3 regions of the Streptomyces ficellus genome follow, and region 3 is predicted to be linked to each of the others. Evidence: riboswitches for the same ligand, from Rfam matches in the RefSeq annotation. Region 3 holds a riboswitch; each other region holds the start of a gene.
What was found. A riboswitch is a leader RNA that binds a small molecule or an ion and turns the genes downstream of it on or off. The one in region 3 is predicted to bind cyclic di-AMP.
Positions count from the first base shown of each region.

Region 1: another riboswitch for cyclic di-AMP. It lies ahead of EIZ62_RS29930 (LysM peptidoglycan-binding domain-containing protein); the one in region 3 lies ahead of EIZ62_RS04260 (M23 family metallopeptidase).
Region 2: another riboswitch for cyclic di-AMP. It lies ahead of EIZ62_RS07300 (M23 family metallopeptidase); the one in region 3 lies ahead of EIZ62_RS04260 (M23 family metallopeptidase).

Region 1 is NZ_CP034279.1:6,646,365-6,655,878, reverse strand. Features, by position in the region: gene EIZ62_RS29945 (helix-turn-helix domain-containing protein) at 1-601, shown strand, start outside; gene EIZ62_RS29940 (helix-turn-helix domain-containing protein) at 968-1,690, shown strand; gene EIZ62_RS29935 (nucleobase:cation symporter-2 family protein) at 1,737-3,164, opposite strand; cyclic di-AMP (ydaO/yuaA leader) riboswitch at 3,774-3,941, shown strand; gene EIZ62_RS29930 (LysM peptidoglycan-binding domain-containing protein) at 3,944-4,711, shown strand; gene EIZ62_RS29925 (polyamine aminopropyltransferase) at 5,031-6,632, opposite strand; gene EIZ62_RS29920 (DUF350 domain-containing protein) at 6,640-7,077, opposite strand; gene EIZ62_RS29915 (DUF4247 domain-containing protein) at 7,184-7,600, opposite strand; gene EIZ62_RS29910 (DUF2617 family protein) at 7,597-8,091, opposite strand; gene EIZ62_RS29905 (MSMEG_6728 family protein) at 8,221-8,691, opposite strand; gene EIZ62_RS29900 (hypothetical protein) at 8,824-9,015, shown strand; gene EIZ62_RS29895 (oxygenase MpaB family protein) at 9,050-9,514, opposite strand, start outside.
Region 2 is NZ_CP034279.1:1,678,308-1,687,821, reverse strand. Features, by position in the region: gene EIZ62_RS07315 (DNA gyrase/topoisomerase IV subunit A) at 1-730, opposite strand, end outside; gene EIZ62_RS07310 (M16 family metallopeptidase) at 986-2,329, shown strand; gene EIZ62_RS07305 (M16 family metallopeptidase) at 2,326-3,720, shown strand; cyclic di-AMP (ydaO/yuaA leader) riboswitch at 4,120-4,283, shown strand; gene EIZ62_RS07300 (M23 family metallopeptidase) at 4,297-5,085, shown strand; gene EIZ62_RS07295 (GntR family transcriptional regulator) at 5,338-6,036, shown strand; gene EIZ62_RS07290 (HPr family phosphocarrier protein) at 6,227-6,508, opposite strand; gene EIZ62_RS07285 (bifunctional acetate--CoA ligase family protein/GNAT family N-acetyltransferase) at 6,696-9,514, shown strand, end outside.
Region 3 is NZ_CP034279.1:978,120-987,633, forward strand. Features, by position in the region: gene EIZ62_RS04245 (carboxymuconolactone decarboxylase family protein) at 1-31, shown strand, start outside; gene EIZ62_RS04250 (TetR/AcrR family transcriptional regulator) at 321-941, shown strand; gene EIZ62_RS04255 (SGNH/GDSL hydrolase family protein) at 1,071-1,865, opposite strand; gene EIZ62_RS04260 (M23 family metallopeptidase) at 2,018-2,911, opposite strand; cyclic di-AMP (ydaO/yuaA leader) riboswitch at 2,914-3,072, opposite strand; gene EIZ62_RS04265 (tyrosine-protein phosphatase) at 3,668-4,480, shown strand; gene EIZ62_RS04270 (XRE family transcriptional regulator) at 4,500-5,189, opposite strand; gene EIZ62_RS04275 (aspartate aminotransferase family protein) at 5,277-6,662, opposite strand; gene dxs (1-deoxy-D-xylulose-5-phosphate synthase) at 6,659-8,542, opposite strand; gene ispG (flavodoxin-dependent (E)-4-hydroxy-3-methylbut-2-enyl-diphosphate synthase) at 8,566-9,514, opposite strand, start outside.

The DNA.
Region 1 (9,514 bases), 5.7 Mb from region 3:
CAGGCGCGGGGTGACCCTGGCCGCGCTCGCGGCGGCCACCGGCATCTCCAAGAGCACCCTGTCGCGGCTGGAATCCGGCGGGCGCCGCCCCAGCCTGGAGCTGCTGCTGCCGATCGCCCAGGCCCACCAGGTGCCGCTGGACGAGCTGGTGGGCGCGCCCGAGGTGGGCGACCCGCGGGTCCGGCTCACCCCGAGGACCGTGCACGGCAACACCACCGTGCTGCCGCTGACCCGCCAGCCCGGCCCGCAGCAGGCGTACAAGATGGTGCTGCCGCCCGACCGGTGCACCCCGCAGCCCTGCACCCACGAGGGGTACGAGTGGCTGTACGTGCTGTCCGGGCGGCTGCGCCTGGTGCTGTCGGGGCACGACCTGGTGCTGGGCGCGGGCGAGGCGGCCGAGTTCGACACCCGGCTGCCGCACTGGTTCGGCAGTACGGGCGACGGCCCCGTCGAGGTCCTCAGTCTCTTCGGCCGGCAGGGTGAGCGGATGCACGTGCGCGCCAGGCCCCGGCGGGCGGGCGCGGAGAAGGAGGCGGCGGGGCAAGGTGACGGGCCGGACGCGAGCGGGGTCGGCCGCCGCCCGTCGCCGGCGTCCGCGTGATCATCCGGTGCAGGAGGCCGGAGGCGGCCCGCCCGGAGGCCGGGTCGTCGATGTGCGTGCCGATCCCGACGACGTCGTCGGCGCTCCCCTTTCCCGGGGAGGCGGCGGGGCCGATGAGGGGCGCGGCGTCCGACTACCGGCCGGGAGCTTCCGGCTAACGGACGACTTCCTTCGATCCAGGCACCATTCGGCATATGCATCCCCGCCTCACAACCCGCACCACCCGTTTCACCTTGGCATCGAAGGAAAAACGGCCGTTTGCGCCGGGTGGCCATCTGTTAATCTGCCCGCTCCTGGATGTTGGTCCACCGTTTCCCTCTCCCCCAAGCGCCCCACGCTCGCCGGGTGCAGCGAGGTGTTCCTTTCGTGTACAGCACTCCGTTCTCCCCGGCGGAAGCCAGAGCCGCGCGGGCCCGGGTGGGCCTGAGCACCGCCGAGGTCGCCCACGCCATGGCCGCCTGCGGCATCCCGGTCCACCCCGACCTGGTCCTCGCGTGGGAGCAGGGCTCCCACCCGCCCTCGGAGCCCCAGCTCTTCGCGCTCGCCGATGTGCTGTGGTGCCCGCCGACCACGCTGATGGGCGTCGAGCCGCGCACCCTGGCCGAGCACCGGCTGGCCCGGCAGCTGAGCGTGGAGCGGCTGGCGTACCGCATCGGCATGGACCCGGCCGAGTACCGCGCGGCGGAGTCGGAGCGGTACTGGGACGGCGACCTGCGGCAGACCAGGGCCCTCGTGGACGCCCTGGGGCTGTCGCTGCGGAAGCTGGTGGGCATCATGGGCCGCGGCGAGGAGCTGGCCGGCCACCTGCGGTCGGCGGTCGACGGGCGCTGGAAGACCCACGTGGCGCCGGTGGCGGAGCTGGTGGTCGTCAACGAGACCCTGGTGGGCGGCGCGCTGCGCACGATGCACACGGAGTTCGCGGAGTTCTCCAAGCGGTACATGGGCCATCTGGTCGCCCGCAACGACGACTCCCGCCTCAAGGAGGTCGCCGCGGAGCGCTCCGCCTACCTCCACCGGCTGGTCGACCACTTCTGGGACCTCGTCGGGGACGTGGGCGAGGAGCCGCCGTTCGACGCGCGGGGCCGCTGAGCCCGGGCGGCCGGCCACCGTGGGCCGGCCGCCGGCCGCTCGCCGGTCAGTGGGCGGTGGCCCTCATGGAGGTGGGCGGCGGCGCGGCGGCGCCGCCGTCCTCGTAGTCGTCCCAGTCGATCTCCATCGCCTTGCGGCGCGTGAACGCGTTGAAGAACAGGTTCAGCGCGATCGCCGTGAGGGCGCCGAGGGTGATACCGCTGTCCAGGACGGCCCTGAGGTCGTCCGGCATGCGGTCGAAGAAGGGTGTGACCGTCGTGGGGAGGAACGCCGCGCCCAGGCTGACGGCCAGGACGAGGGCGTTGCGCTCCTCACGGAGGTCGACCTTGCCCAGGATCTGGATACCGACCGCCGCCACCAGGCCGAACATGGCGATCGCCGCTCCGCCGAGCACCGGGTGGGGAACGGCGGCGACCAGGCTTCCGGCCTTCGGCAGCAGCCCGAGCACGATCATGAAGACACCGGCGGCGACCACCACGAACCGGCTCATCACCCGGGACATCCTGACCAGGCCGATGTTCTCGGCGAAGGCCACGTAGGGGAACGAGTTCAGCACGCCGCCGAGAACGGTCGCCACGCCGTCGGCGCGCAGGGCGCGGGTGACCGTGTCGCTGTCGACCTTCTTGCGGATGATCTCCCCGATGGCGTACACGTCGCCGGTCGTCTCGATCATGGTGATCAGCATGACGACCACCATCGCGACGACGGGGAGCAGTTCGAACTCGGGTGTCCCGTAGTGGAAGGGCGTACTGACGCCGAACCAGTCGGCGTCCGCCACGGCCCCGAAGTGCGCGTCGCCGAGGAGCCAGGCCACGGCGGTGCCGGCGACCAGCCCGATGAGTACGGCGAGGCTGCTGAGGAACGGCTTGCCGACGCGGACCACGGCCAGGACGAGCAGCAGGGTGCCCAGCGCGTACGCGAGGTTCTTCCCGGACCCGTACGAGGGGTCGCCCATGAGGTGGGCGCCACCGGCGGCGTTCTGGAGACCCACCGGGATCAGGGTGATTCCGATGATGGTGAGGATCGTGCCGACGACGACCGGCGGGAAGTACCTCACCAGCTTCCCGAAGAAGGGCGCGAAGAGGAAAGTGGCGATACCGGCCGTGATCACCGCGCCGTACACGACCAGCAGGCCGGCCGTTCCGCCGCCGGCGCCGATTCCGATGGCCACCATGGGTGAGACGGCGGTGAAGGTGACGCCCTGCACCAGGGGGAGTTTCGCGCCGACCTTCCAGACACCGAGCGCCTGGATGATCGTCGCTATGCCACAGGTGAGCAGGTCCGCGTTGATCAGGTAGACCAGCTCTTCGCGGGAGAGACCCAGGGCGTTCCCGAGGAGTACCGGGACGATGACGGCCGCGGCGTAGAACGCGAGAATGTGCTGGAAACCGTAGAGGGTGAGTTTGGGGAGGGGAAGCAACTCGTCGACGGGATGCGGCTGCTTCCCGGAGTGCTGTCGGGGGACTCGTGCCATCTCTGCCTTGCCTTCGCGAGGTAGGTGAATGAGAGAAGGGGCCTTCGCCGTGCGTCCCGGATGACAAGACGTGGACATGTCGGCCCGTACGGAGCCGACGTCTGGCGGAGTTGCCGACACCACGTCGCCCTGCGCTGCGTTTGTGCGTCCTGGTTGGCAGGACGTCCTTCGATCAGGCCTGAACAGGACCGTTTTGTCCTGGGATCCGGAGGGGGAGCCGATCGGGGCGCTCACCCTAGTTCACGGCCGGCGTTCCTCGCGAGTAACCGGCGTTCGACGGCGATCGGACCGCCACCCACGCCCTCCTCGCGCACCATGCGTCCCTTTTAGTCCATGCATGCACCTTTTGCCGCCAGCGACCGCAAAGTCCATATCGCTCCATACATAAGCAACTTGTGTATGCGGTTCGGGCGGCGTGATAAGAATCACCGCGCAACGAGGGCGTGCTGGCGTTCCGGGGCCGGATTTCCGTGGGTTTGCAGCAAAGTTGACACTCTGCCACCCGACCCGTGACGGAAGAGCCGGGAAATCCGAGCCTTGTTCCCTCACGCGTCTCTCGCTTACGGTCCCCTCAATCCGGATGGACCGCCGAATCCTGCCGCCGTCCGGAATTTCCACCCACCCACTCAACGACGCACGGCAGGAGCGGGGGAACCAGGTAAGCCGCCGGTCCGGTACACACCGGAACGGCTTGGGGTGAAGTCGCGGTGATTCCGCGGCCGGGCATCTCCAGCCCGAACCCGACAGCTCACCTCGCAGGCGACGGAGAGGAATTCGCCATGCCCGCAAAGGGTAAGCACCGTCGTCCGAAGAGCAACCCGCTCGCCCGCCGTTTCGTCGCCGCGGGCACGGGCGGCGCCGCACTCGCGCTCCCCATGATCGGCGCCACCGCCGCCGAGGCCGCGCCCAGCACGGCGCCCGCCGTGGCACAGGCGGTCACCGCCGCCTCCCCGGCCGCCGCGCCCGCGAAGGCCCCCGCCACCTATTCCGTCGTCGCGGGAGACACCCTCTCCGGCATCGCCCAGGAGCACGGCGTGAGCGGCGGCTGGCAGAAGCTGTACGAGGACAACCGCAAGGCCGTCGGCGCGGACCCGTCCCTGATCCGCCCCGGCCTCAAGCTGACGATCGGCGGCAAGGCCGCGGCCGAGCGCGCCTCGGCGCCCGAGCGTGCCGACCGTTCCGCCGCGCGGACCGCCACCCAGGCCGTCGCCAAGACCACCACGTACGCGAACAACCTCGACGGCTGGATCCGCGAGGCGCTCGACATCATGAAGCAGCACAACATCCCCGGCAGCTACGAGGGGATCCACCGCAACATCATGCGCGAGTCGTCCGGCAACCCGATGGCGATCAACAACTGGGACTCCAACGCCGCGGCCGGCACGCCGTCGAAGGGTCTCCTCCAGGTCATCGCGCCGACCTTCCAGGCGTACCACGTGCCGGGCACCGCGAACGACGCCTACGACCCGGTCGCCAACATCACGGCCGCCTGCAACTACGCGGCCGACCGGTACGGCTCCATCGACAACGTCAACGGCCCGTACTGATCCCTCCGGGTCGCCACGACCCCGCACGACCTCGACCCCGGGGCCGGTCCGCACGCACGCGGCCGGCCCCGGCGGCGTGCGCGTGGCACCCGACGAACGACCAGGCTCTTGCATAAAAATGCGGACTATGACAATCTCACTCATACCGCGTTGTACGAGGAGTTTCCCGCATGGCCCACGAAGCCGACCCGACTCTTCCCACCCCAGCACACCGAACAAACATCGCTCTGGCCCGCAACTGCCACCTCTGTGGTGAGTGGGGCACGGTGATCGACGCCCACGGCCATGACGCACCATGCCCGGGCTGCCAGGGGGCAGCTCAGTAGTTCTGCCACTCGTGGCGCGTGTACTCCAGCACCGCCGGGTCCATCAGGGTGCTCGCCCGTACGTCCTGCCGGCGCCGGTCGACCGGGAAGACGGTGGCGGCCGCGAGGACGTCCTCGTCGAGGAAGCGCAGCGGCGGCGTACGAGCCGCCAGGCGCAGCGGCGGCGGAGCGCTGCCGGCGCCCGGTGAGGCGAGGACGAAGCCCCAGTTGCCGAAGCTCGGCACGTCGATCTGGTACGGGGTCGTCGCATAGCCGGCCTCACCGATGGTCGCGGCGATGGACCAGTACGACTTGGGCGCGAAGAACGGCGAACCACCCTGCACCATGACGCGGCCGTCCGGCGTCAGGACACGGCCCAGCAGGTGGTAGAACTCCACGCTGTAGAGCTTGGCCAGCGCGGCGGTGTCGGGGTCCGGGAAGTCGATGAGCACCGCGTCGTAGCGCCGGGTGGCGTCCCGCAGCCAGTTGAAGGCGTCGGCGTGGACGACGGTGACCCGGGGGTCGGAGAGCGCGTCGTCGTTGAGGGCGCGCAGCGGGGCGAAGTCGTGGGCGAGCCGGGTCATCGCCGGGTCGAGGTCGACCAGGGTCACCCGCTCGACGTCGTCGTACCGCAGCACCTCCCTCAGGGCGAGCGCGTCGCCGCCGCCCAGGATGAGCACCGATGACCGCTTGCCCGACAGGGCGGGGTGGACCAGCGCCTCGTGGTACCGGTACTCGTCCACGGAGGAGAACTGGAGGTCGCCGTTGAGGAACAGCCGGGTGTCCGGCTGCCCGGTGAACGCGGTGGACCGGGTGACGACGATGTCCTGATAGGGCGTGGTCTCGGCGTGGACGATCGGGTCGCGGTAGAGCTGCTGGCGTGCGGTGACCTCGATGTCGTCGGCCAGGACGTACACCGTGGCCAGGAGGCCGAGGACGGCGGCCGCGCCGGCCAGCAGGCCGTTGCGCACCACCCGGCGCGTCTCGCGCCGGAAGATCCACAGGACGACGACCACGCCGGCCACCGCGTTGACCGCGCCCACCACCAGCGCGCCCTTGAGCTGGCCGAAGGCCGGCAGGAGCAGCAGCGGGAAGCACAGCCCGCCGACCAGCGCCCCGACGTAGTCCGCGGCGAACATGTCGGCGACGGCGCTGCCGGCCTCCTGCCGCCGGATCCGCTGGAGCAGCGTCATCAGCAGCGGGATCTCGGCCCCGACGAGGAGGCCCACGACGAACGAGACGACCACCATGGCGGGCATGTAGAGGCGCAGCCAGGCGAACGCCACGTACAGGATGAGGACCGACAGGCCGCCGACGAGCGCGAGCAGGATCTCGACGAGGGCGAAGGCACCGACCGCGCGCCGCTGGAGCGGTTTGGCGGCCAGGGACCCGATGCCCATGGCGAAGACCATGACGGAGATGACCACGGAGGTCTGCATCACGGAGTTGCCGATGAGGTAACTGCCGAGCGCCGTCAGCGCCAGCTCGTAGACCAGGCCGCAGGCGGCGCAGACGAACACCGCGAGCAGCAGCAGGAACCGCGTGCCGCGCGGGTGGGCGGCCGGCTTCCCGGAGGTGCCGGACGGGGTGGTGCGGTCCAGGACGGTGGTGCTCACGCGGGGGTCACGAGACGGCGGCGCCGACCATGAAGGCCGTGCCGAGGTACATGGCCGCCTGGACCCAGGCGGCGGGGTGGGGGCTCGTGCCGTTGTCGTCGAGCACCGCGTGGCCCAGTCGTCCGGGCGTCAGCAGGCCGACGACGACGGAGATCAGCGTCATCACGACGACCCCCGCGAGGCCGTACAGGAGCGTGCTCAACAGGCCCTGCCCCAGGCCCTGTTCGGACTCGCTGGCCCGGATGGACTGCTCGATGACGAGGCCGATGGCGACCGTCTGGCCGGCGAGGAGGACGGCGGCGCCGCGGTTGCGCTCGGTCCACACCACGTGGACGAGCTTTCCGGGGGTGACGAGGTCGAGCGCGATGAAGCCGACCGCCATCACGACGAAGCCGACCATGCCGTAGAGCAGGGCGGTGCCTGCCGACTCGAAGATCTCTGCCACGGTATGCCTTTCGGGGACGTCGTCGAGGAGCTCGGACGGAAGGGGCGGGAGGAGCGGGAGGGGCGGTACGGGTGCCGGGCGGGCGGCGGTGGTGGTGTCCGGCGGGTCACTTGCCGGAGCCGGGACCGCCGCCGCGGAAGGACGCGCTGTTGGGGTCGGGCCACGAGCCGAGGTGCGTCCGCCAGCGGCTGTAGCCGGTGCGGTAGTCGTCGATCTCGATCAGGCTGCCCCGGCCGCCGGCGTGCGGGCTTATGGCGACGATGTCGTCGCGGTAGCGGAGGAAGGCCATCTTCCCGTCCGCGAGGCGGTCGACGGCCCGGGTGTTGTCGTGGATCTCGTCGGAGACCTTGGACACGGGGTCGGTGCGGTCGACGTATCCCGTGCCGCTGGAGGAGTACGCGCCCCGGATCCAGCTGCTGGGTACGGCGTTGCCGCCGTCGTCGTCATCGTCCGGGTCGCTGGAACAGGCGGCGAGCGCCACCGTCGCGAGGAGCGTCACGGTGATGCGTCGAGCGGTCTTCATCGGGCCTCCAGCCGGGTGTGCGTCGCCACGATCCGGCGGCTCTGCGGGTAGGTGTGCCAGGTGCGCCAGCTCAGCCCGGCGGTCTCCCGCTCCACGGTCAGGGCGGTGACCGCGTCCGGGGAGCCGGGGAACACTCCGTGCAGCGCCCGGGGGTGGTCCTCCGAGAGGTCCCGGATCCGGGCCACCCGGGCGCTGAACTCGCCGGGTGCGCAGGTGTGGACGCGGGCGGCGAAGGCGTAGTGCCAGCCGTCGAAGTCCCGGGTCTCGGTGTCCGGCAGGCCGCCCTCGACACCGGGCAGGCAGGCGACGGTCTCACCGACCGGGCCGGCGAACACCTGGTGGGAGGCGCCCAGCAGCCGGAGCTGCACGTCGAGGCCGCCGACGGTGAGGTCGCGGACGGCCAGTGCCTCGCGCGCGGGGCGCCCGAGCACGAACGACAGCTGATCGGCGTCCGTGTCCAGGTACGGGGCCGTCAGGGCTATGCCGCTCATGCGGCGCCACCCCTGGTGACGACACCGTTACCGGTGTGCTCGAACCTCAACGATGATCCCCCGACTGCGAAGTGCTTGAAGCGCGGCTGAGTATGGCACAGGCAAAGGCCGCGTCCGCCGGGGGGTGCGTCAGCCGGGGTCCCGGTCGGATCCCGGCCATACGTAGGGAAGGTCGGCCGGGACCCCGGTGAAGCGCTCGGCGTAGAAGCCGGGGTCCTTGCGCAGCAGCGCCGACTGGTGGCTGCGGTGGAAGCCGGGGTCGCCGAGCCAGGGCGGCACCTCGCCGAGCCGGGACAGCTCGTCCTGGCCGCGCACGGGTGCGCCGGGGCGGACGGTGTGGAAGCCGGCGAGCAGGGACGCCGCGCAGGTGTCCTTGTGGCCCAGGGCGGTCCACGCCCCGCAGACCTCCAGCCCGTAGCGGACCAGGGCCTCCTCGTAGCCGGTCCACATCCGCACGGCGGGGTGCCGCCGCCAGCCGTAGCCCGGCACGGTCAGCCCTCGCAGCACCTGAAGCGCCTCGACCCGCTGCTTGCCCAGGCGGCGGGGGTCGAGCACCTCGGCGCACGCCGAGAACCCGGAGAACGGCAGGAAGGTCTGCACCCTCCTGTGTCTACCGCCCCGGCCCCGCCGCCGCACGCGGAGCGGGGCCGACGGGCACGGGTGCGGGGGTGGGGACGTACGTTCGGGTGTTCTCCCGCGTGACGTGGACGGGGCGCGGCAGTTGAACCGGGCATGAAGAAGCGCAGCATGCTCGCCGTAGCGTCCCTCGTCACCGGTGCGGCGATCGCCGCCCTCAGCCCGGCGCCTCCCGCCGCCCACGCGGCCGCCCCTGACAGCCCGTCGAACAGCGCGGACGCGCTCGACTCCGTCGAGAGCGGGGACGAGCGCACCGAGGGGGACGAGGGGACGACCACGCACGCGTAGCGTGGCGTACGCGCCCCGGCTCGCGCACGGCCGCTCACCACTCCGGGTGGGCGGCCGGCGGCGTCCAGCGTCGGGTGCGGGACACCACGGAGGTGACTCCGTAGTCCTTCTTCAGGTGCTCCGGGACGGCGTAGTGCATGACGCGTCCACGGGTGAGCGAGCTGAGTTCCAGCACGGTGGTCAGGTGGCCCAGCCGGTCCAGTGCCCAGGCGCCCAGCGGTGAGCGGTCCTCGATGGTCTCCAGGACGTTCAGCAGGGCCGGAGCGGCCTTCACCACGGTGTCCCAGGAGGTGCGGGGCACCTGGAGCCAGTCGGCGCAGGTGTCGCCGACGAGGTACCGGATCAGGGCGGAGACGACCGGGTCGAAGAGGGTGCCGGGGACGACCTCCTCGTACAGGTCGATCAGCTGGCGGGTCAGATGGGCGCCCTCGTCGCTGGGGCCCATGTGCCGGACCATGTACAGGTCGGAGAAGCGGCGGGCGGCCTCCAGGTCGCGGGG
Region 2 (9,514 bases), 700 kb from region 3:
ACGCGTCCTTGATGCCGGACAGGCCCACGATCCGGCCACCGGTCGGGAGGTCGGGACCCGGCACGTACCGCATCAGGGTCTCCAGGTCGGCGCCCGGGTGCCTGATGAGGTGCCGGGCGGCGGCGATGACCTCGCCCAGGTTGTGCGGGGGCATGTTGGTCGCCATGCCGACCGCGATGCCGGACGCGCCGTTCACCAGGAGGTTCGGGAAGGCGGCGGGCAGCGCCACCGGCTCCCGCTCCTGCCCGTCGTAGTTCGGGTTGAAGTCGACGGTGTCCTCGTCGATCGACTCCGTCATCAGGGACGTCGCGTCGGCCATCCGGCACTCGGTGTACCGCATGGCGGCCGGCGGGTCGTCATTGCCCAGCGAGCCGAAGTTCCCGTGCCCGTCCACCAGCGGCAGGCGCATCGAGAACGGCTGCGCCATGCGCACCAGGGCGTCGTAGATCGACGCGTCGCCGTGCGGATGGAGCTTGCCCATCACCTCACCGACGACCCGGGCGCACTTGACGAAGCCGCGCTCCGGCCGCAGACCCATCTCGTTCATCTGGTACACGATGCGGCGGTGGACCGGCTTCATGCCGTCACGGGCGTCCGGCAGGGCCCGGGAGTAGATCACCGAGTACGCGTACTCGAGGAAGGAGCCCTGCATTTCGTCGACGACGTCGATGTCGAGGATCTTCTCCTCGAAGTCGTCGGGCTGCGCGGTCTTCGTGCTGCGGCGGGCCATCGCGGCTGCGGCTCCTTCACCAACAAGGTTGATCTGACGACGCCCATTGTGGACCGTCCCACTGACAACGCCGACCGCGACCCGGAAGAGGGACGCCACGGGGATCCGGGAACTTCGCGGGGTGTCAGTCCGCTTGCATACAGTGGCAGCACTTCCACAGCGGTCCGCGGCAGGGCGCAGCAGCCGCATACAGTGGCAGGACTTCCGCAGCGGCCCGCAGCTGGACTTTTGCACATAGCGATCGAAGGGACGTACATGCCCATGGGTCACACGGCCACAGCCCAGGCCGGCTCCGGCGGCCTGACAGCGACCGAGCACCGCCTGGCCAACGGCCTGCGCGTGGTGCTCTCCGAGGACCACCTGACCCCGGTCGCCGCGGTCTGCCTCTGGTACGACGTCGGCTCCCGCCACGAGGTCAAGGGCCGCACCGGCCTCGCCCACCTCTTCGAGCACCTGATGTTCCAGGGCTCGAAGCAGGTCCAGGGCAACGGCCACTTCGAGCTGGTGCAGGGCGCCGGCGGCTCCCTCAACGGCACGACCAGCTTCGAGCGCACCAACTACTTCGAGACCATGCCCGCCCACCAGCTGGAGCTCGCGCTCTGGCTGGAGGCCGACCGGATGGGCTCGCTGCTCGCCGCGCTCGACGAAGAGTCCATGGAGAACCAGCGGGACGTCGTCAAGAACGAGCGCCGCCAGCGGTACGACAACGTGCCCTACGGCACGGCCTTCGAGAAGCTGACCGCCCTCTCCTACCCGGAGGGCCACCCCTACCACCACACCCCGATCGGCTCCATGGCCGACCTGGACGCCGCCACCCTCGAGGACGCGCGGAACTTCTTCCGCACCTACTACGCCCCGAACAACGCGGTCCTGTCGATCGTCGGGGACATCGACCCCGAGCAGACCCTGGCCTGGGTCGAGAAGTACTTCGGCTCCATCCCCTCCCACGACGGCAAGCAGCCGCCCAGGGACGGGACGCTGCCCGAGGTCATCGGCGAGCAGCTGCGCGAGGTCGTCGAGGAGGAGGTCCCGGCGCGCGCCCTGATGGCCGCCTACCGGCTCCCGCACGACGGCACGCGCGAGTGCGACGCGGCCGACATCGCCCTCACCGTCCTGGGCGGTGGCGAGTCGTCGCGGCTGCACAACCGCCTGGTGCGCCGCGACCGCACGGCCGTTGCGGCCGGTTTCGGCCTGCTGCGCCTGGCCGGCGCGCCGTCGCTCGGCTGGCTGGACGTGAAGACCTCCGGCGGTGTGGAGGTGCCGGACATCGAGGCGGCCGTCGACGAGGAGCTGGCCCGGTTCGCCGCCGAGGGCCCCACCCCCGAGGAGATGGAGCGCGCCCAGGCCCAGCTGGAGCGCGAGTGGCTGGACCGGCTCGGTACGGTCGCCGGCCGCGCGGACGAACTGTGCCGGTACGCCGTGCTGTTCGGCGACCCGCAGCTCGCCCTGACCGCCGTCCAGCGCGTCCTCGACGTCACCGCCGAGGAGGTGCAGGCGGTCGCCAAGGCCCGCCTCCGCCCCGACAACCGGGCCGTGCTGGTCTACGAACCGCTCAGCACCGACCACAGCGACCAGGCAGAAGAGGGGGCCGACCAGTGAGCGACGCCGCTGTGTCCCTGACGTCCATGGACTTCCACCCGCAGCCCACGCCGGGCACCGCCAAGCCGTGGGCCTTCCCCGCCCCCGACCGCGGCACCCTCGGCAACGGTATGACGGTGCTGCGCTGCCACCGCCCCGGCCAGCAGGTGGTGGCCGTCGAGATCTTCCTCGCCGCCCCGCTGGAGGCCGAGCCCGAGGGCCTCGACGGCGTCGCCACGATCATGGCGCGCGCCTTGTCCGAGGGCACCGACAAGCACTCCGCCGAGGAGTACGCGGCCGAGCTGGAGCGCTGCGGCGCCACCCTCGACGCGCACGCCGACCACCCCGGCGTACGGGTCTCCCTGGAGGTGCCGGTCTCCCGCCTGGGCAAGGCCCTCGGCCTGGTCGCCGAGTCGCTGCGCGCCCCCGCCTTCGCCGACAGCGAGGTCGAGCGCCTCGTCCGCAACCGGCTGGACGAGATCCCGCACGAGATCGCCAACCCGGCCCGCCGCGCCGCCATGCAGCTCTCCAAGGAGCTGTTCCCGGCCGACTCGCGCGTGTCCCGCCCCCGCCAGGGCACCGAGGAGACCGTCGCCCGGATCGACGCGGCCGCCGTACGCGCCTTCTACGAGGCGCACATCCGGCCCGCCACCGCCACCGCGGTCGTCGTCGGCGACCTCACCGGCGTGGACCTCGACGCGGTGCTCGCCGACACCCTCGGGGCCTGGACCGGCAACAGCGCCGAGCCCCGCCCCGTACCGGCCGTGACGGCCGACGACACCGGTCGCGTCGTCATCGTCGACCGCCCCGGCGCCGTACAGACGCAGCTGCTCATCGGCCGCATCGGTCCCGACCGGCACGACCGCCTGTGGCCGGCCCAGGTGCTCGGCACCTACTGCCTGGGCGGCACCCTCACGTCCCGGCTGGACCGGGTCCTGCGCGAGGAGAAGGGCTACACCTACGGCGTGCGGGCCTTCGGCCAGGTGCTGCTCTCCGGCCCCGACGGCGGGGCGGCCATGCTCGCCATCAGCGGCTCGGTCGACACGCCCAACACGGGCCCGGCGCTCGACGACCTGTGGAAGGTGTTGCGCACCCTCGCCGCCGAGGGTCTGACCGACGCCGAGCGCGAGACGGCGGTGCAGAACCTGGTGGGTGTCGCGCCGCTCAAGTACGAGACGGCCGCCTCCGTCGCGGGCACCCTCGCGGACCAGGTCGAGCAGCACCTCCCGGACGACTTCCAGGCGCAGCTGTACGCGCGGCTCGCGGAGACGGGCACCGTGGAGGCCACCGCGGCGGTCGTCAGCGCCTTCCCGGTGGACCGTCTGGTCACGGTCCTCGTCGGGGACGCGTCCGAGATCAAGGAGCCCGTCGAGGCGCTGGGCATCGGTGAAGTGACCGTCGTAGGCGGCTGATTGACGCGGCGTCTCCTGACGGCCCGTCCAGGACCCCGGCATCGCCCGATGCCGGGGTCCGCCCTGTTCCGCGGTCCGATCCGGGCCTCGCGAACGGTCCGGGCCCTGTGAACGATCCGTGGCGCCCGAACACGAGCGACGATCCGGCGCCGGGTGAGCCGCTGCCCGCCCCGGTGCCCGGTGCCCGGTGTCCTGGTCTGTGCGCCGGTGGCCGTGGCCTCCTCGCCGGCTCCTTCGCAGGTCTTTTCCGGGCCCATCCATATGTCCGCTTTGTTGCGGAGGCTAGGTGTCTGCCCTGTGGCGTGCGCTACAAAAAACCGTGTCTGTTTGGTGATTGAAAGATCGGCCGCTTAGCGTCTAGTGCGCTGTCCGACCGGAACCCGCCGCACCCGCGGCACCGGGCAGCCATCGCCGAGTCCCCGTCAGGCGCGAGCCTGGGGAGCCGGGGACCCATGAAGTCCCTGGGGTGAATCGGACGCCTTCGCACCCGTGCGGAGGGGCCCGTAGGAGACCTTCCTGCTCCGAACCCGTCAGCTAACCCGGTAGGCGAGAAGGAAGGAAAGGACCAGCCGCTTCATGGCGTTCACCCGTGCCACCGGGAAGCACCGTGCCCCGAGCCGTCTGAGCCGCAAGAGCGCACACGTCGCCGGAGTCGCGGCCCTCGCCACCACCGGCGTCATCGGAACCCTCGCTTCCCCGGCGCTCGCCGCCGCCCCGGACGCCGCTCCGGGATCGCTGGAGGACACCGGCCTCAACCAGGCGGTCATCACGGACACGCTGGCCGACCAGGTCGACGCCCAGGCCGCCGCCCAGGAGCTGGAGGCCCAGGAGGCCGCCGCCAAGGCCGCCGCCCAGGCGAAGGCCGAGGCCGACGCGAAGCGCAAGGCCGAGGCCCGGGTGAAGGCCGCCCGCGACGCCAAGGAGCGCGCCGACCGCGAGGCGGAGCGCAAGCGCCTCAACGCCTTCCAGCTGCCCGTCTCGGGCACGTACGTCAGCACCGGCTACCAGACCGGCGGCGCCATGTGGTCCTCCGGCAGCCACACCGGCATCGACTTCCACGCCGCCTCGGGCTCCCAGGTGGTCTCCGTCGGCGCGGGCACCGTCGTCGAGGCGGGCTGGGGCGGTGCGTACGGCAACAACGTCGTGATCAAGATGAACGACGGCACGTACACCCAGTACGGCCACCTGGCCTCGGTCAGCGTCTCGGTCGGCCAGAGCGTGATGCCGGGGCAGCAGATAGGCCTCTCCGGCTCGACCGGAAACTCGTCCGGCCCCCACCTCCACTTCGAGGCCCGTACCGGCGCCGACTACGGCTCGGACATCGACCCCATCTCGTACCTCCGCTCGCACGGCGTCAACGTCTGACCCACCTCTCTGCCAGCGCGGCGACGGCCCCGGTTCCTCTTCGGACCGGGGCCGTCGTCGTGCCCGGACATCCGCCAGGACGTCTGCCGGACGCCCTGGCGGGGGCTTTTCGGCCAACAGGGCCCCCGATTCCAGGTGCTCGCCGGAATCGCACCCCACGGGAATAGGGTCTTTGCCATAGAGTCACCAATAGAGTTACTCGACAGCTGCTCAACAGAGTCGTTTCGCGCGGAACAATGTGGGGGTTCTGGTATGCGCATTCCGGCGCACTCGGTGTGCACGGCGATCCGCGACGACATCGTCATCGGCGTGTTCGCGCGAGGCAGCCGCCTCACCGAGGAGCAGCTGGCCCGCCGCTACGGCGTCTCGCGCGTCCCGGTCCGCGAAGCGCTGCGCACCCTGGAGTCCGAGGGCTTCGTGACCACCCGCCGCCACGCCGGCGCGTGCGTCGCCGAGCCCACCGAGCAGGAGGCGGCCGACCTGCTGGAGATGCGGACGCTGCTGGAGCCGCTGGGTGCCGCGCGCGCGGCCCAGCGGCACACCGAGGCCCACCTGAAGGTGCTGCGGGGCCTGGTCAGGCTGGGTCAGGAGCGGGCGCGGCGCGGCCCGGGAGAGGACCTCGGGTCGCTGGGCGGCTGGTTCCACGAGACGCTCGCCCAGGCGTGCGGCAGCCCGGCGCTGTCGGCGCTGCTGACCCAGCTCCGGCACAAGATCGCCTGGATGTACGTGGCCGAGGAGCCCGCCCGGCCGGTCGAGGCGTGGGCGGAGCGCGGCGCCATCGTGGACGCCGTGGCCCGCGGCGACGCCGAACGCGCCCGCGCGCTCACCGCCCGCCACGTCGAGCGGTCCCTGTCCGCGTACCGGCTGCGCCGCACGCCGGGGAATGCGGGTGGTGGGACCGTGGTGAGGACTTCGCAACATCGCGTAAACACCGCGAGTGCCCGGAATTAACAGCGCTCCGGTAAAGGAGAGGGAGAAATTCGCACCCGATGAGCACCCAGAGCAATTCCGGGTCCGCCGAAAAGCGCCGAAAGCCCATGCCGCCCCGGACGGACGAAAGCGGAGCCGAACCGCCCGTTTCCGGGAGGACGACTCCGCTCGATGACTCCGCTTGACGACTCCGCTCGGCGCCGGAGAGGGGTCAGACGGTCTCGGGGAGCTCCTCGAGCCCCTCGGCGACCAGCTTCGCCAGACGGTCCAGGGCGGCGTCCGCGCCCTCCGCGTCCGAAGCGAGCACGATCTCCTCGCCGCCCTGCGCGCCCAGGCCCAGCACCGCGAGCATCGACGCGGCGTTGACCGGGTTGCCGTCGGCCTTGGCGATCGTCACGGGGACGCCGGAGGCCGTGGCGGCGCGGACGAAGATGGAGGCGGGGCGGGCGTGCAGGCCCTCGGCCCAGCCGACGTTGACGCGGCGCTCAGCCATGGTGTTGCCCTTCGAGTCTCGGCGGTTGTCTAGACCAGTTGTCGAATCCAGTCTCTCACGTCCCACAGGGTGCTCGAACCGGCCTTCACGGGGCCACGACCGCCGGTCGGCGCGCCTCGCCCCGCGTTGTCCCCCGCGTTGTCCACAGCACCTCCGCGACCGGCGCCCGCACCGTACGCTGGGGCCCATGCGGACCCCGTCGGATCAGCCGGAACACGTGTACCCCGATCACTGGGAGGCCGACGTCGTGCTGCGGGACGGCGGCACCGCGCGGATCAGGCCGATCACCACGGATGACGCCGAACGCCTGGTCAGCTTCTACGAGCAGGTCTCGGACGAGTCGAAGTACTACCGGTTCTTCGCACCCTACCCCCGGCTCTCCGCCAAGGACGTGCACCGCTTCACCCACCACGACTACGTGGACCGGGTCGGCCTCGCGGCCACCGTCGGCGGCGAGTTCATCGCGACCGTCCGCTACGACCGGATCAACGCCCAGGGCCTGCCCGCCACCGCCCCCGCCGACGAGGCGGAGGTCGCCTTCCTGGTGCAGGACGCCCACCAGGGGCGGGGGGTGGCCTCCGCCCTGCTCGAACACATCGCGGCGGTCGCGCGCGAGCGGGGCATCCGGCGGTTCGCCGCCGAGGTGCTCCCCGCCAACAACAAGATGATCAAGGTGTTCACGGACGCCGGCTACACCCAGAAGCGCAGCTTCGAGGACGGCGCCGTCCGCCTCCACCTCGACCTCGAACCCACCGACCGGTCCCTCGCCGTCCAGCGGGCCCGCGAACAGCGCGCCGAGGCCCGGTCCGTGCAGCGGCTCCTCGCCCCGGGCTCCGTCGCGGTCGTCGGCGCGGGCCGCATCCCCGGCGGAGTCGGCCGTACGGTCCTGCGCAACCTCCTCGAAGCCGGGTACACGGGCCGTACGTACGCCGTCAACCGCGCCCTGCCGGAGACGACGACCTCCCTGGACGGGGTGCCCGCCTTCCGCTCCGTCGCCGAGATCGGCGAGCCCGTCGACCTCGCCGTCGTCGCCGTACCGGCCGACCGGGTCCTGGAGGCCGTCGCCGACTGCGGCGAGCACGGGGTGCGGGGCCTGGTCGTCCTGACGGCCGGTTACGCCGAGCAGGGCGCCGGAGGCCGGGAGCGCCAGCGTGAACTGGTGCGCCGGGCACGCTCGTACGGCATGCGCATCATCGGCCCCAACGCGTTCGGCATCATCAACACGGCGCCCGGCGTGCGGCTCAACGCCTCCCTGGCGCCGCACCCGCCCGCACCGGGCCGGATCGGTCTGTTCACCCAGTCCGGTGCCATCGGCATCGCCCTGCTGTCCGGGCTGCACCGGCGCGGGGCGGGCCTGTCGTCGTTCATCTCCGCGGGCAACCGCGCCGACGTATCGGGCAACGACATCCTCCAGCACTGGTACGACGACCCCGAGACCGACGTCGTCCTGCTCTACCTGGAATCGATCGGCAACCCCCGCAAGTTCACCAGGCTCGCCCGGCGCACGGCGGCGGTGAAACCGGTCGTCGTCGTCAAGGGCGGCCGGCACAGCGGCAGCGCGCCCCCCGGCCACGCCGTGCCGGTCACGCGCATCCCCCACACCACCGTCTCGGCCCTGCTGCGGCAGGCGGGCGTCATCCGGGTGGACACGGTCACCGAACTGGTCGACGCGGGCCTGCTCCTCGCCGGGCAGCCGCTCCCGGCCGGCCCGCGGGTCGCGATCCTCGGCAACTCGGAGTCGCTGGGCCTGCTGACGTACGACGCCTGCCTCACCGAGGGGCTGCGGCCCCGGCGCCCGCGCGACCTGACGACGGCCGCCACGCCGCAGGACTTCCGTACCGCCCTCGCCGAAGCCCTCCGGGACGACGCGTGCGACGCGGTCGTGGTCACCGCGATCCCCTGGGTCGGCGAGAACGGGCTGACCGAGTCCGGCGACGGCGAGGTCCTGGCCGAGGCGCTCCGCGCCGCCACCGCGGAGGCACCGGCCAAGCCCGTGCTGGTCGTCCACGTGGAGATGGGCGCCCTCGCCGACGCCCTGGCGGCAGCCACCAGCACGGCCCCACCGGCTCCCGCCACCCCACCACCGACCCCCGCCGCTGCCTCCACCCCACCCGCCGCCGCCCAAGAAACCCCCGCCGCCGAACCCACCACGGCCGACCCCGCCCCGCCCACCCCGCCCCACAACCGCATCCCGGCGTACCCCGCCGCCGAGCGGGCCGTCCGGGCGCTGGCGGAGGCGGTCAGGTACGGGCAGTGGCGCCGTCAGGCCGCCGACCCCGGACGCGTCCCCGAGTACGAGGGCATCGACGAGGCGGGGGCCGCCGCACAGATCGAGCGGGCGCTCGCACCGGAGGCCGACGAGCGGGGCGTCACCCTCGGCGCCGACGCCGCCCGCGAGCTCCTCGGGCGCTACGGCATCCCCGTACGCCCCACGCTCCCCGCTCCCACCCCCGACGACGCGGTCCGCGCCGCCACCGGCCTCGGCTACCCCGTGGCGCTCAAGACCACCGCCCCGCACCTCCGCCATCGCCCCGACCTCGGCGGCGTGCGCCTCGACCTGGCCACCGAGGAGCAGCTGCGCACCGCCTACTCGGAGCTGACCGAGACCCTCGGCAAGCCCGAGGAGCTCCAGCCCGTCGTCCAGGCCATGGTCCCGCGCGGCGTCGACACCGTCGTCCGCGCCGCGATCGACCCCGCGGTGGGCGCCGTCCTGTCCTTCGGCCTCGCGGGCGCGCCCTCCGAGCTGCTGGGCGACACCGCCCACCGCCTGGTCCCGGCCACCGACCGGGACGTCGCCGAACAGATCCGCTCCCTCCGCACGGCCCCGCTGCTGTTCGGCTGGCGCGGCTCCGCACCCGTCGACACCCCCGCCCTCGAAGAGCTGCTGCTCCGGGTGTCACGGCTGGTCGACGACCACCCGGAGATCGTCGCTGTCGGGCTGGAGCCCGTGGTCGTCGCACCGCAGGGCCTCTCCGTCCTCGGCGCCACCGTCCGGCTCGCCCCGCC
Region 3 (9,514 bases):
CAAGGACCGGTGCGAGCTGCGGCACCGCTGACCCGCCGCCTGCCCCGCGCCTGCCCCGGGCCCCGGTGGGGAGTGGCCTGGCGTGCGCGGGGTCCGGGGCGAGCGAAGCCCGACGGTGCTCCACGGACACGACCTGGGGAGTGTCCGGAAAGTATCGGCGTCCGCCCGGAGGGCGGGGGCCGTGGCGTCCGGTGCGTGCTGTCGCAAGGCGGAGGAGGGAGACATGGCGGAGCCATGGCGACCGACGACAACGCGGCGACAGTGCGTGCAGGGCGTCACGGGCCAGGCGAGACTTGACGGACACGACCTAGGGTGGCGGCGTGGGCAGAGTGCGGTTGAGCGTGGCCGAGCGGCGCGAGGAGCTGCTGCGAGCCGCCGTCGAGCAGATCGAGGCACGGGGTGTGGCAGCCGTGCGGATCGCCGACGTGGCTTCCGCGCTGGGCGTGAGCAACGCGCTGGTGCTGTACCACTTCTCCACCAAGGAGAAGCTCGTCGCGGCCGCCTTCGCGTACGCCGCCGAGGGCGACCTCGCGCACCTGCGCCGGCTGCTGGGGCGCCGGACCACGGCCACCCGCCGGCTGCGCGCGGCCGTGCACTGGTACGCCCCGACGGGCCGGGCCAAGGGGTGGCGGCTGTGGATAGAGGGCTGGGCGGCGGCCCTGCGCGAACCGGCGCTGCGGGTGGTCGCCCAGGACCTGGACCGGCAGTGGAAGGCGGCGCTGACCGAGGTGATCGCGCAGGGGGCGGCGGCCGGCGAGTTCCGGTGCGAGGATCCCTCGGCCGCGGCCTGGCGGCTGACCGCGTTCCTCGACGGCCTCGCCGTCCAGATGACCGCCTACGCGGCGCCCTTCACCCGCGCCGCGATGCTGGCCTGGGCCGACGAGGCCCTCGCCCGCGAGATCGGCCGCCCCGCGGCCCCACCGGACGCGCCCCGCCGATGACGACGCCCGCGCAGGCCCGGAGCCCGGGGCGCGCCACCGGCCCGGCCCGGCGCGCCGCGTGACCCTCACGTCGCGCCACGTACCTGTCAGGACCGGTGTCCTCCGCACCGCCCCGCAGGGCCGGCGCCGTTACAGGGGCAGCAGGTCCGGTCGCTTGGCGGAGACGTGGTCGCCGGACGACTCGCCGCGCAGCCTGCGGCCGATCCAGGGGACCAGGTACTCGCGTGCCCAGTTGATGTCGTCGCGGCGCAGTTCGAGGGGGCCGCGCGGCGGCAGCGGTGGCCAGGGCTGGTCGGGGTCGGCGGGGACGTCCACGCCCAGGACCTGGCCGGCCCGGAGCGCGACCCGGGTGTGGCCCTCGGGAGACAGGTGCAGCCGGTCGTCGTCCCAGGCGCGCCGGTCCTGGACGGTCTTGAGGGACCACAGGTCCAGCACCGGGCACCCGTACCGGTCCGCGATCGCGCGCACGTGCCCGTTGTACGTGGCGATCTTGCCGCGGAGCCGGCGCAGCACCGGCACGGTCCTGGTGTCGAACCCGGTCGTGACCAGGACGGTGCCGACCACGGACGTCAGGTCGGCGACGGCGCGCTCGAAGCGTTCGGCGACCTCGTCGGGGTCGCTGCCGGGGCGGATGATGTCGTTGCCGCCGGCGCAGAAGGTCACCAGGTCCGGGGCGAGTTGCCGGGCCCGCGGCACCTGTTCGGCCACGATCTGGTCGAGGAGGCGTCCGCGTACGGCGAGATTGGCGTACCGGAATCCCTCGGTCTCCGGCAGCCGGTCCGCGAGCAGCACCGCGAGACGGTCCGCCCAGCCGACGAACGTTCCGTCGGGGCCGGGGTCTCCGACGCCTTCGGTGAAGCTGTCACCGATCGCCGCGTACGACCCGAATACGTCACGGTCTCTGAATGTCGAATCGTCTGCCACGGGAGCACATCCTTCACCGGGAGATGTGACCTACGCGACCGTAAGGAGGGGTTGACGGGGGGTGATGTTTGCCACCGGTCAAGATTGTCCCAAGCGCGGAATACGACTCCGCCCGGCACCGGGACGCGGTGCCGGGCGGAGGAACGTTCGCGTCAGAGCGAGACGCCGTGCTGGCGCAGGTACGCAAGCGGGTCGATGTCCGAGCCGTAGTTGGGGCTGGTCCGGATCTCGAAGTGCAGGTGCGGGCCGGTGGAGTTGCCGGTGGAACCGGACAGGCCGATCTGCTGGCCGCCGCTCACCGACTGGCCGGAGGAGACGGACAGCGAGGAGAGGTGGGCGTACTGCGAGTAGTTGCCGTCGGCGTGCTTGATGACGACCTCGTTGCCGTAGGCGCCGCTCCAGCCGGCCGAGACGACGGTGCCCGCGCCGACGGCCTTGACGGTCGTGCCGGAGGAGGCCGAGAAGTCGACACCGGTGTGGTAGCCGGAGGACCAGCTGGAGCCGGAGGCGCGGTAGGAGGTGCTGACGCCGGCGTCGACCGGGGCGGTGAAGCCGGAGCCGCTGGTCTTCGGGGCGGACTGGGCCGGGGCCTCGGACTTGGCGGCGGAGCGCGAGGCGCGGCTCTCGTCGCGGTCGTCCGCCTTGGGCTTGGCCGGGGCGGCCTTCGCGGGGGCGGCCTTCGACTTGGCGCCGAGGGTGAGCTCCATGCCCGGGATGATCAGGGACGGGTCCTCGCCGATGACCTGGCGGTTGTCCTGGTACAGCTTCTTCCAGCCGCCCTTGACGTTCTTGTTGTGGGCGATCTTGGAGAGGTGGTCGCCGGAGACGACCGTGTAGGTGCGCGGCGCGGCCTTCTGCGGGGCGGCCTGGGCGGCTTCGGCGGTCACGGCCTGCGGCGCGGCGGCGGGGGCGGCCTGCTCGGCGGCGTGCGCGCCGGTGGCCCCGAAGAGCGGGAGCGCGAAGGCCGCGCCACCCGTACCGGCGGCGACGAAACCACGCGTGATGGTGCTGGACTTGGGACGGCGGTGCTTACCCTTCGCGGGCATGGCGATTTCCTCTCCGGCGCCTGCGAGGTGAGCTGTCGGGTTCGGACTGGAGTTGTCCGGCCGCGTCATGGACGCGACTTCACCCCGAGCCGGTCCCGGAAATCCGGGTCGGCGTACTACCTGGGTCCCCCGCTCCTGCCACGCGTGGGTGGGTGCGAATTCCGACCGGTGGCAGGATTCGGCGGTCCGGCCGGATTGCCGAGACCGTAAGCGAGTGGGGTCGGCGTGAACAAGCCGCTGATTTCCCCACCGCATTCCGGGCGGTGGTGAAGCCCGGGAATTCCGGTCACCCTCCGTGGACAAGGGATCATGAATTCCCGCTGTGGGCACGGAATTTGTGGAGGGTGTCCCGCCACGGACGGTCACAGTTATGACGCTGCTCACGTGGCTCCGGCCATCTCCCGGGCGACCAGGGCACGTTATACCCAATCACCCAATACGGACAGAACAGCCATTAGCTGACGAGTCTTGCCAATCCCACCGCGTAGGCGGCTGGATGCGGCAGCCCCGGTCCGCGCAGCGCCGGGTTCACGAACACCATCGAAGACCTACGAAGTGGGACAGAAGCGCATCTACCGTCTCCGGTCCATGGGCCGCGACGGCCCGGCTGCGGGCTCGTCCACCCCCCGCGACCATGGGAAGGGCAACGGATGTGCGACGCGCACGGAGATTGATTGCCCGACGCACCGATGTCGTATCGTCGGATCGCGAACATCGTCGGCGGCGGACGCCGACCGCAGACACGGAGGAGCCCCCGTGACGCAGGAGCTGCCGCAGGTCCCGTCGACAGAGCCCGAGCTGACCGGGGTGCGCAACTTCCGTGACGTCGGCGGGCTTCCGACGGTGGACGGCCGGCGGGTGCGCCACGGGATCCTGTACCGCAGCGGCCACCTCGCGCACGCCACGGGCACGGACGCCGCCTTCCTCGCTGGTCTCGGTCTGCACACGATCTTCGACTTCCGCAACGCCGCCGACCAGAAGCTGGAAGGTCCGGACGTCGAGCTCCCGGGCGTACGGAACGTGAACATCCCGCTCTCCGACCCGGCCGACGGCGCGGAATTCTGGACCATGGTCCGGGACGGCGACCTCGACCAGCTGCGCTCCATCCTGGCGGACGGCAAGGGCGCGGCCCGGATGACGGCCTCGTACCGCATGATCATCAAGGAGCGCACCGCCGAGCACAGCCGGGTCCTCCACGCGCTCGCCGAGGACAGCGTCCCCGCCCTGATGCACTGCGCGGCGGGCAAGGACCGGGCCGGGCTCTCCATAGCGGTGTCCCTGCTCGCGGTCGGCGTCGAGCGCGACGCGATCGAGGAGGACTACCTCAAGTCCAACGACCCGCACCGCCGCTACAAGGTGCGCCGCAGCGACACCTCCCCCGCCGCGATGTCCCCCCAGGTCATGGAGCTGCTCAGCCCGCTCTTCGAGGCCCGCATCGACTACCTGACGGCGGCCTTCACCACGATCGAGGAGACCTGGGGCTCGACCGAGCGGTACCTGACCGAGGGCCTGAAAATCAGCCCCGAGACGCGCGAGCGGCTCCGCGAGCGGCTCCTCGACCAGGGCTGAGCCCCACGCCCGCCGCCGGTCAGCGGCGGTGGGCGTCCGTGCCGAGGCACAGGTCCGCCGCGGCGCTCTGCATAAGGGTGTGGACGAACAGCAGCTCGGCCCCGGCCCGGGTCGCCGCGGCGATCCGGTGCGGGGTCAGCGAGTCGAAGTGGGCACTGTCCCCGGGGTCGAGCACGTGCACCGCCTCACCGAGGGCCAGCCGCACCCGGCCGTCGAGGACGTACAGCCACTCCTCCCCCGGGTGTACGCGCACGAGGTCGCCCGGCGCCGCATACGGCACGCGGACGCGCAGCGCCTGCATCGCCCGCCCGGGGCCGCCGGCCTGGTGGTAGATCCAGCCGTCCGCCTCGGCGGGCTCGGCCCGGCCGCCCCGGACGATGGGGTCGCGCTCGGGCGGCACCTCGCCGAGCAGCTCGGACACGGTCGCGCCGTAGGTACGGGCCAGCCCGAGCAGCATCGGCAGCGAGGGCTGGCGGCGGCCGGTCTCCAGGCGGGACAGGTGGGCCGGGGAGAGCCCGGCGCGCCGCGCGGCGGCCTCCAGGGTCAGCCCCCGGCGCCTGCGCAACGCCCGCAGCTGCGGCGCGACGTCCGGCAGCGCGCCGCCGCCTTCGTTCTCCTCCGCCGGCGATGAGGCGTCCGGCGACCCGGGGTACGGCGACCCGGGGTCCGGCGACCCGGAGTCCGGCGAGGGTGCGGGAGAGGTGTTCATGGCTCCATTGCGCCAGGCTTCTGCCTCAGAGGCAAGCCGGTTGCCCCTGAGGCAGGAGGCAGAGGGCGGCGGGCAGGAGACAGGGGCTCAGCGGTTGGCGACCGCCTGCTTGACCAGCGTCTTGCCGAAGTCCCACATCAGGCCGCCGCCGCTGTGCGCCTCGTCCATGACGGTGGTGAACGCCGCCACGAAACGGTCCACCTCCCGCTCGCCGATGATCAGCGGCGGGATCAGCTTGATGACCTCCAGGCGGTCGCCCGAGACCTGGGTGAGGATGCGGTGCCGTTGCAGCAGCGGGACCACGACCATCTGGGCGAAGAGCCCCTTGCGGGCCGCCTGGAGCATGGTCCACCGGCCGCGCAGGCCGAGCGAGGACGGGCGGCCGAACTCGATGCCGATCATCAGGCCTCGGCCCCGCACCTCGTGCAGCATCTCGTAGCGGTCGACCAGCGCGGCGAGCCGGGACTTCAGCTGCTCACCGGTCCGCCGGGCGTTGGCCACGATCTCCTCGTCGTCCATCACGGACAGGACCGCGAGCCCCGCCGCCATGGCCTGGGCGTTGGAGCCGAAGCTGGCCGAGTGGATGAGCGTCCGGTCGAGCGACGAGTAGACGCGTCTGAAGATCCAGTCCTTGCCCAGCGTGGCGCCGACCGGCACGTAGCCGCCCGACAGGGCCTTGGCGACGCACACCAGGTCCGGCTCCACACCGTCCTCGTGCTGGTAGCCGTAGAAGGCGCCGGTCCGGCCGAGGCCGGTCTGGACCTCGTCGGCGATGAGCAGCGCCTTGTGCCGGTGGAGCAGGTCCTGCGCGGCGCGCAGGAACCCGGGAGGGGTCTCGTGCACGCCCTTGCCCTGGATGGGCTCGACGATGAACGCGGCCACGTCGCCGCGCTTCAGCTCCCGCTCCAGCGCGTCCAGGTCGCCCAGCTCGATGGCGGTGTCGGGCAGCAGCGGGTCGAAGCCGTCGCGGAAGCAGCTCTCACCGTTGACCGAGAGGGAGCCGGTGGTCAGTCCGTGGAAGGCGTGCGAGCAGTACAGGACGCGGGGCCTGCCGGTGGCGCACCGGGCGAACTTCAGCGCGGTCTCCACCGCCTCCGTGCCGCTGTTGGAGAAGAAGGCCCGGTCCAGGTGCGGCGAGCGGGCGAGGAGCCGCTCGGCGAGCAGTCCGGGCAGGGGCGGGCAGTCGAAGCGGGTGAGGTCGGCGAGCTCCGCGTCGAGGACGTCGTGGAGGGCCTTGCGTACGACGGGGTGGTGGCGGCCGAGGCCCATGACGCCGAAGCCGGCGAGCATGTCGAGGTAGTCGTTGTCCTCGGTGTCCCAGAAGTAGGCGCCTTCGGCGCGTTCGTAGGTGTTGTCGAAGCCGATCGTCTGGAGCATCCGCGGCAGCTGCGGATTGAGGTGGCGGGCGTGCAGCTCGTAGCCCTCGGTGCCGCGCTCGGCGAGCAGTGCGGCCAGATCGAACTTCTTGCTCATGCGTCGTTCTCCTTGCCTGCCAGGGCTGCGCTGATCCGCCCCGCGATCTCCACCGGGGTGAGTCCGATGTCGGCCAGCACTTCGCCGCGCTTGGCGTGGGCGAGGAACTGTTCCGGGATGCCGAAGGTGCGCAGGGGTACGTCGGTGCCGGCGTCCCGCAGCGCCTGGCCGACCGCCCAGCCGACGCCGCCGCTGCGGACGTTGTCCTCGACGACGGCGACCAGCCGGTGCGTGGCGGCGAGCGGGGCGAGCCGCTCGTCGACGGGCTTGACCCACCGCGGGTCGACGACGGTGCAGCCGATGCCGCGTTCCGCGAGCAGTTCGGCGGCCCCGAGGCAGACGGCCGCCATGACACCGACGGCGACCAGCAGCACCTCGGGACGCCCGTCCGGGCGGCGCAGCACGTCCATGCCGCCGACGCGGCCGACGGCGGGCACGGCGGGTCCCGCCTGCTCCTTGGGGAACCGGACCAGGGTCGGCGCGTCGCGTACGTCGACCGCCTCGCGCAGCTGGGAGCGCAACTGGGCGGGGTCGCGCGGGGCGGCGATCCGCAGCCCGGGGACGGCCTGGAGGACGGACAGGTCCCACATGCCGTTGTGCGAGGGGCCGTCCGTGCCGGTGACACCGGCGCGGTCCAGGACGAAGGTGACGCCGCACCGGTGGAGGGCCACGTCCATCAGGAGCTGGTCGAAGGCCCGGTTGAGGAAGGTGGCGTAGACGGCGACGACCGGGTGCAGCCCTCCGGTGGCGAGTCCGGCCGCGCAGACGGCCGCGTGCTGCTCGGCGATGCCGACGTCCCACACCCGGTCGGGGAACCGCTCGGCGAACCGGGTCAGCCCGACGGGGTGCAGCATCGCGGCGGTGAGGGCGACGACGTCCGGCCGCTCGGCCCCGATCTCGGCGATGGCCTCGCCGAACACGGACGTCCAGGACGGGCCGGCGGCGGGTGTGAGCGGCTCGCAGGTGAGCGGGTCCATGGCGCCGACAGCGTGGAAGTGGTCGGCCTCGTCCTCCAGGGCCGGCCCGTAGCCGTGGCCCTTCTGGGTCAGGCAGTGGACGAGGACGGGGCCGTGGAAGCGCTTGGCGCTGCGCAGGGCGGCCTCGACGGCGGCGATGTCGTGCCCGTCGACCGGGCCGACGTACTTCAGTCCCAGGTCCTCGAACATGCCCTGGGGGGCGATGAAGTCCTTGAAGCCCTTCTTGGCGCCGTGCAGCGACCCGTACAGCGGCGGTCCGATGACGGGCGTGTGGCGCAGGACGTCCTTGCCCCACTCGAGGAACCGCTCGTAGCCGTCGGTGGTGCGCAGGGTGGAGAGGTGCCCGGCGAGGCCGCCGATGGTGGGCGCGTAGGATCGCTCGTTGTCGTTGACGACGACGATGAGGGGGCGGTCCTTGGCGGCGGCGATGTTGTTGAGGGCCTCCCAGGCCATGCCGCCGGTGAGGGCGCCGTCTCCGATGACGGCGACGACGTGCTCGTCGCCGCCGCGCAGGTCGCGCGCCTTGGCGAGGCCGTCGGCCCAGCCGAGGGCGGTGGAGGCGTGGGAGTTCTCGATGACGTCGTGCTCGGACTCCTCGCGCGAGGGGTAGCCGGACAGGCCTCCCTTGCCTCGCAGCTTGGAGAAGTCCTGGCGGCCGGTGAGCAGTTTGTGGACGTAGGCCTGGTGGCCGGTGTCCCACAGGAGGCGGTCGACGGGCGAGTCGAACACCCGGTGCAGGGCGATGGTCAGTTCGACGACGCCCAGGTTGGGGCCGAGGTGGCCGCCGGTGCGGGCGACGGCCCGTACGAGGAACTCCCTGATCTCGTCGGCCAGTTCGTCGAGCTTGGCGCCGTCCAGCGCCTTGAGGTCGCGCGGCTCCCGAATGCTTTCGAGGATCGTCACGCTCGGGCCCCTCTCTGCTGCGGTCAGCTGACGGTGACGGCGGGTTCGCCGGAGGTCACGCCGTCCTTCTCCATCTGCTCGGCGATCTTCAGCGCCTCTTCGATCAGCGTCTCGACGATCTTGGACTCGGGGACGGTCTTGATGACCTCGCCCTTCACGAAGATCTGCCCCTTGCCGTTGCCCGAGGCGACACCGAGGTCGGCCTCACGGGCCTCGCCCGGGCCGTTGACGACGCAGCCCATGACCGCGACGCGCAGCGGGACCTCCATGCCCTCCAGGCCCGCGCTGACCTGGTCGGCCAGCTTGTAGACGTCGACCTGGGCACGCCCGCACGACGGGCAGGACACGATCTCCAGTCGGCGCCGGCGGAGGTTGAGGGATTCGAGGATCTGGATGCCGACCTTGACCTCCTCGGCCGGCGGGGCCGACAGGGAGACGCGGATGGTGTCGCCGATGCCCTCGGACAGCAGGGCGCCGAAGGCGACGGCCGACTTGATGGTGCCCTGGAACGCCGGGCCGGCCTCAGTGACGCCGAGGTGCAGCGGATAGTCACACGCCGCCGCCAGCCGGCGGTAGGCCTCGATCATCACCACCGGGTCGTTGTGCTTGACCGAGATCTTGATGTCGCGGAAGCCGTGCTCCTCGAACAGGGACGCCTCCCAGAGGGCCGACTCGACGAGCGCCTCCGGGGTGGCCCTGCCGTACTTCTCCAGCAGGCGGCGGTCCAGGGAGCCCGCGTTGACGCCGATGCGGATCGGGGTGCCCGCGTCCCGCGCCGCCTTGGCGATCTCCTTGACCTTGTCGTCGAACTGCTTGATGTTGCCCGGGTTGACCCGGACGGCAGCGCAGCCCGCGTCGATGGCGGCGAAGACGTACTTCGGCTGGAAGTGGATGTCGGCGATGACCGGGATCCGCGACTTGCGGGCGATGACCGGCAGCGCGTCCGCGTCGTCCTGCGCTGGGCAGGCGACG